2 linked regions of the Anaerocolumna chitinilytica genome follow. The main gene of each other region encodes a partner of the protein of the gene in region 2 in a complex. Links are inferred from orthologs where the notes say so. Each region holds a gene or a part of one and is shown on either strand. Other genes may lie near its edges. The genes, in order: dnaG and dnaB.

Region 1 (3,309 bases), 4.1 Mb from region 2 along the record:
TCACGCCGGAGAGCGAGCCCTAAATTCCATTTGTCCGGAAGGGTTTGAGCATCATCTTCAAAGTATTCGTGTGGTGGAACTTCTTGAAAACCATGGAAAGGGTTTAAATCTGACTAAGGAAGTCAGAGACGGTATCGTAAATCACCAGACCAAGGGGATACCTATGACCCTGGAAGGAAAGATTGTAAGACTTTCCGATAAGATTGCTTACATTAACCATGATATTGATGATGCAATCAGGGGACATATAATGGAAGAAGAGGATATTCCTAAGGAATATACCGATATATTAGGACATAGTTCCAGAGAACGTTTAAACACTCTAATACATGATATTGTAAGCTGCAGCGAGGAGAAGGAAGATATCTTTATGTCCCCTGCCATTGAAGCAGCAATGTTTGGTATGAGAAAATATATGTTTTATAATGTTTATACCAATCCCAAAGCAAAAGGAGAAGAACAAAAGGCAGAATCTATGCTGAAGTTTCTTTTTGAATATTATAGTAAGAACCTCGAATTGCTTCCGGAAGAGTATCTGAACATGGTAAAGGAAAAGGGACAAAAGGAAGCAAGAGTTGTGTGTGACTACATTGCGGGCATGACAGACCGCTTTGCAGTAGCCAAGTTCAAAGAGATTGCTATTCCAAGGTCCTGGAGTGTATATTAATCTTAGAATCTGAAGTCTCAAGAATGAAATGTATTTCTTAGTATATGGGAGTAAATAGTTAATAATAGAGAGTAATAGATATTGCAGTAAATTAACAGGAAGGAAAAGGAGCACCCATGTTTTATCCGGATGAACTGGTAGAAGAAATCAGACAGAAGAACGACATAGTAGACGTAATCAGTTCCTATGTGAAATTACAGCGAAAGGGCAGCAGCCATATGGGACTTTGCCCCTTTCACAATGAGAAATCCCCTTCCTTTAGCGTAAGTGCCTCAAAGCAGATGTACCATTGCTTTGGCTGCGGCGTGGGAGGTAATGTATTTACCTTTCTGATGGAGTATGAGAATTACTCCTTTGTAGAAGCTCTAAAACATCTGGCGGGCAGAGCAGGGGTAACCTTGCCGGAAGCAGAAATCAGTGAAGAAGCAAAGCGTCAAGCCGGCATTAAGGCGAGACTTTTAGAAATTAATAAAGAAGCAGCAAAGTATTACTATTTCCAATTAAAATCAGCAAGAGGACAAGCTGCTGTGGATTATCTGACCAAGCGCCAGCTTTCAGAAGAAACCATTAAGAAATTCGGACTTGGTTATTCCAATCAGACGGGGGACGATATCTATCGTTATTTAAAGCATATAGGCTATGAAGATGATATCTTAAGGGAATCCGGTTTGATTAGTTTTGATGAAAGGCACAAAGTTTATGATAAGTTTTGGAACCGTGTAATGTTTCCGATTATGGATACCAACAATCGGGTTATCGGTTTTGGGGGCAGAGTTATGGGAGATGGGCTGCCCAAATACCTAAACTCGCCTGAAACAAAGCTCTTTGATAAGAGCAGAAACCTCTACGGACTTAACTTTGCCAGAACCTCCAGAAAACCGAACTTTCTTATCTGTGAAGGCTATATGGATGTTATTGCGCTGCATCAGGCGGGCTTTACCAATGCTGTTGCATCTCTTGGAACAGCTTTTACCGGGCTCCAGGCCAATCTGATTAAGCGTTATACCACAGAGGTGCTTTTAACCTATGACAGTGATGAAGCAGGTACGAAAGCTGCCCTTCGTGCGATTCCTATCCTAAAGGAAGCAGGACTTACGGTTAAGGTCATTAATATGAAGCCCTACAAAGACCCGGATGAATTCATCAAAGCGTTAGGAGCAGAGGAATTTCAGAAGAGAATTGACGGGGCCAGGAATTCCTTCCTCTTTGAGGTGGAAGTCATGGAAAATGACTATGATATGAATGACCCGGAGCAGAAAACAAAGTTTTTCAATGAAATTGCAAAGAAGATGCTGCAATTTACAGAGGAAATCGAGAGAAATATTTATATAGAAGCAGTATCTAAAAAATATGAAACCGGTTTTGAAAACTTAAGAAAGTTAGTTAATAGTTATGGAGCCAGACTTGGGACGGGGGAAAGCTACAGGCCAAAGGAATATACAGGAAGAGGAAAGGACAAGGAAATGTCCGGTAAGAATTCACCTGCCCAAGGAATGCGGCAGTCCCAAAGGATACTTTTAACCTGGTTGATTGAAGATTTAAGACTTTTTGAAAAGATTAAGGGGATTATTACACCGGCTGATTTTACAGAGGATTTATATAAACAGGCAGCAGAGCTCCTCTTCTCGCAATACAACAAGGAAGGAAAGGTAACGCCGGCTAAGATATTAAATCATTTTGAAAGCAAGGAAGAACAAAAGGAAGCTGCGGCTTTGTTTAGTTTAGAGCTAAGCAATGAGATGAGTGCGAAAGAGAAGGAAAAGGCTTTGAATGAGACGGTTATGAGAATTAAAAAGAACAGTCTTGATATACAAAGTAAAGAAGCAATCGAAAAAAATGATGCTCAAAACCTTCAAATTATCATCAAAGCACAGATGGATTTACAAAAATTGCATATTTCCCTTGCTGATGGTTAAAATACTACTAAGATTTTTGCATCAGGTTTGCTTGCGAGGTGCATGAATACAGTGTGAAATGTAAGAAGGTTAATTCACACAATTATTGCAAAACAGGAGGATGGATAAATAATGGATGAGAATATGGTTAAATTCACGGAAAAGTTAAAAGAGCTTCTGGTATTTGCTAAAAAGAAAAAAAACGTTCTGGAATTTCAGGAAATTAATGATTTTTTTGCGGATTTTGAACTGGACTCCGTTATGATTGAAAGAATCTATGAATTCCTGGAATTAAATAATGTTGATGTTCTTCGTATCACGGAAGAAGAGGACATTCTTCTGGAGGATGACGAGGAACTGGAAGAAATCGATTTTTCCATACCGGAAGGCATTGCCATTGACGATCCGGTAAGAATGTATTTAAAAGAAATCGGTAAGGTTCCGCTGCTTAGTGCCGATGAAGAGATTGAACTTGCAAGAAGAATGAAGGTTGGAGACACGGATGCTAAAAAGAGGCTTGCAGAGGCAAACTTAAGGCTGGTAGTAAGTATTGCCAAGCGTTATGTAGGCAGAGGTATGATGTTTCTTGACCTGATTCAGGAAGGAAATCTTGGCTTAATTAAAGCTGTTGAGAAATTCGACTATACGAAAGGCTTTAAGTTCAGTACCTACGCTACCTGGTGGATAAGACAAGCTATAACCAGAGCCATAGCGGATCAGGCAAGAACTATAAGAATACCTGTTCAT
Region 2 (3,262 bases):
TTTATCAGTCCCGCTGCTGCTTCTGCTCTTCCTAGCTGAATTTCTCTTAAAGCTTTATCAAATTGTTTGTATCTTTCTTCTTCCCTTTCTTCCTTTATCCTCAACAAATAGTCCATCTCTTTTATCACCCGGTCTGTTACATTTTCACTTACCGTTTCTGCCATAAGTTCATTATTGTCTCTTAATGCGTCAACAAAAAGGCCCTCCATAATGGCCTTGAATTGGCTTAGTTTCTGTTCTGTTTTGGGGTAGCTGTTTCTTTCTTCACTCTTTGGCAGATTCTTTTCAGCAATGGAAATACTAAGCGGTTCCTCTTTCACCAGCTCCTCTACGTACTTTTTGTCCCACTCATCCTTCATTTTTCCGATTTCGCTTTCATCTGTACTTTTCATCTTCTCCAATTCCGGCAGCAGAATCTTTATAGCCCTTAACTGATACCCTTTCTCTTTTAACACCTTAACAGCTTTAAAAATTTCTATGTTTTCTTCCGTATAATATCTATGTCCCATTTCATTCCGGTTTATATGTAAATCCAGCTCCTCTTCCCAATACCGTAACGTATGCTGTTCAACATCTACTTTTTTCGAGGCCTCCGATATGATATAGCGCATTTCTTGCATTCCTCATCCTCCTGAGTTTGTAATTTATTTACATTAATTTTATTATAGCATAGAGCCTGTCCATTGCAATAAAAAGCAGGTACTTTCTTTCCGCTCTCCTCGACACTATGGCAGAAAAAAAAACGGCGGGAATCAAAAACAGACTTTCAAAAGAAAATAATTTCTCTTGAAAGCCTGCTTTATAGAAGATATCATAATAATTTGTCACGGTTATTTATAGTTCCTGTTAAACTTTGTATGAACTATGCTTTTCATTTTTCACACTTCAATCATACCTGCAGCTTTGCATGAAATGTTCTTTTTAATAATTCACACAAGTTAACTTCTTTCCAGGTTAGCAAACTTCGTATACTGGGACTGCCATGCCAGCTTAACGGTCCCTGTAGGACCATTTCTTTGTTTGCCGATTATAATTTCTGATATGCCCGCTTCCTCTGAATCATGATTATAGTAATCATCACGGTAGATGAACATTACAATATCGGCATCCTGCTCAATAGCACCGGACTCACGAAGGTCAGAGAGCATCGGTCTTTTATCAGGACGCTGCTCCACCGCACGGCTTAACTGAGACAATGCAATAACCGGAACATTCAATTCTCTGGCTATACCCTTTAAAGATCTTGATATTTCTGAGATTTCCTGCTGTCTGGATTCGTTTTTCTTACTGCCGGTCATCAACTGAAGGTAGTCAATAATTACCAATCCAAGATTATGTTCTAATTTAAACTTTCTGCATTTAGATCGAAGCTCACCGACGGAGATACTGGAAGTATCATCAATAATTAAATTAGAATTTCCGATTGCTCTGGCACTCTCTACCAGCTTAATCCAGTCCTCGTCTGATAATTCACCCGTCCTGATGGACTGGGAATTTACCTTTGAGTGCATGGACATAATACGTTTTACAAGCTGGTCCTTTGACATTTCCAAACTGAAAATGGCTGTAGTTACATTTCCTTTTAAAACAACATGTTCTGCTATATTTAATACAAAGGCTGTCTTACCCATGGAAGGTCTCGCAGCTATCAGTATTAGGTCCGAGGGCTGAAGCCCTGCTGTTTTGTAATCCAAGTCATAAAAACCGGTTGCAACTCCCGTTACACTTCCTTTATTGCGGGCAGCCATTTCAATACTCTCCAGGGACTGAAATACAATGTCTCTGATACCAACAAAATCTCCGGTATTTCTTTTCTGAAGAATATCAAACATCTTCTTTTCCGAATCCTCTAAGATATTTTCCAGCTTCTCTTTATCCAGATAACATTCGTTGGATATGGATTCTGTAACTTTTATAAGCTGCCTTAAGGTTGATTTTTCTTTAACAATCCCGGCATAATACCGTACATTGGCAGAAGTCGGTACGGATGCTATAATATCTCGAAAAAATTCCAGACTGCTTAGCTCTTCCGGAACTTCCTTTTCTTTTAACTTATTTTGCAGAGTGATTAAATCTACCGGCTTTCCTTCATTATATAATTCCAGAATGGCATCAAAGAGCACTCCGAAACGCTGCTCATAAAAGTCCTCACCGCTAACAAATTCCGATGCAGCCGAAATGGCATCCTTATCCATTATCATAGAGCCAATAACTGACTGCTCAGCCTCACCATTGTGTGGAAGAACTTTTTTTATAAATGCCTCATCCACGGTATTTCCTCCCTATTCCCGTATCTATCAATTTTCTTAAGTTTAATTTTTGTAACCTTTTTCAAGATATCTCTTTTTATAGGTCTAAAAGACAAACCGACGGAAAATCAGTTTCCTTCCTACTTACTGTTCTATAACCTTCACCTTTAATTCAGCGGTAACCTGAGGATGCAGTTTGACAGGAACCGTATGGGTTCCAAGAGTTTTAATAGGATCATTTACCTGAAGTTTCTTCTTGTCAATATCCAGTCCATACTGGGACTTTAATTCCTGGGCGATTTCCTTGGAGGAGATAGAACCGAAGGTTCTTCCGCCTTCGCCGGTCTTTATTCTTACTTCCAGGGTCTTGCTTTCTATATCTTTTCCAAGCACTTTTGCTTCTTCTAAGATTTCTTTCTGCCTTTTTTCCTCTGCAGCTTTCTGTAACTTTAAGTCATTGAGGTTTTTTGCATTGGCTTCCACTCCCAGTTTTTTAGGAAGAATAAAATTCCTGGCGTAGCCATCACTTACATTAACCATTTCACCCTTTTTACCTAATGCTTTTACATCCTGTGTTAATATAATCTGCATAATATAATGCCTCCTTTATTCAATCATCCGGAATCCTAGCTGATATTTATCACATTTGACCCGGCTTATAACTCGCCTTCCTTCTTCATAGTTGAAAGGGTTGTCTTTAAATTATAAGTAGCTTCTGAGAGGGTACAGCCGGTAAACTGTGCACCGGCAACACTCATGTGACCGCCTCCGCCTAATCTTTCCATAATAAGCTGCACGTTCACTTCATCAATTGATCTTGCACTAAGATATATTTTTTCATTAAATTCTGTGAAAACAAAAGATGCTCTGATATTATTAATATTAAGAAGCTCATTTGCAACCTGTGCGCCAAGAACAGTGGGGCTGTTAATACCCGCACTGGCGCATATGGTAATAGCATAATGCTCCATATAAACTTCTGTGCCGCTAATGGCTTCCGCTTTCGTCTTATA

The links.
Region 1: the proteins of dnaB (region 2) and dnaG are in contact, whole or in part, in a crystal structure (PDB 2R6A), measured with the Geobacillus stearothermophilus proteins. The link is inferred for Anaerocolumna chitinilytica from one-to-one orthologs. Residues at the interface, in WP_033016901.1 of Geobacillus stearothermophilus: Ser13, Glu15, Ala16, Gln18, Glu91, Leu92, Asp94, Ala95, Val96, Pro97, Thr98, Ala99, Ala100, Asn101, Tyr104, Tyr105, Ile108; in WP_049624496.1 of Geobacillus stearothermophilus: Lys456, Leu457, Leu458, Pro459, Ala460, Asn463, Ala464, Leu467, Leu535, Leu536, Ile537, Ala538, Gln544, Glu545, Asp548, Tyr549, His552.

Annotation. Positions count from the first base shown.
Region 1 is NZ_AP023368.1:4,477,977-4,481,285, reverse strand. What follows is about bases 203-3,183. They hold dnaG (DNA primase), read left to right. Parts: upstream 203-783; coding sequence 784-2,583; downstream 2,584-3,183. Other genes in these bases: rpoD (RNA polymerase sigma factor RpoD), read left to right, coding at 2,695-3,183; bsdcttw_RS19500 (deoxyguanosinetriphosphate triphosphohydrolase), read left to right, coding at 203-667. Also shown: more of bsdcttw_RS19500, read left to right, coding at 1-202; more of rpoD, read left to right, coding at 3,184-3,309. UniProt on the Escherichia coli protein: RNA polymerase that catalyzes the synthesis of short RNA molecules used as primers for DNA polymerase during DNA replication.
Region 2 is NZ_AP023368.1:346,343-349,604, reverse strand. The notes cover bases 105-3,038. They hold dnaB (replicative DNA helicase), read right to left. Parts: upstream 2,271-3,038; coding sequence 939-2,270; downstream 105-938. Other genes in these bases: bsdcttw_RS01540 (DHH family phosphoesterase), read right to left, coding at 2,906-3,038; rplI (50S ribosomal protein L9), read right to left, coding at 2,394-2,840; bsdcttw_RS01555 (helix-turn-helix domain-containing protein), read right to left, coding at 105-620. In the rest of the region: more of bsdcttw_RS01555, read right to left, coding at 1-104; more of bsdcttw_RS01540, read right to left, coding at 3,039-3,262. UniProt on the Escherichia coli protein: The main replicative DNA helicase, it participates in initiation and elongation during chromosome replication. Travels ahead of the DNA replisome, separating dsDNA into templates for DNA synthesis.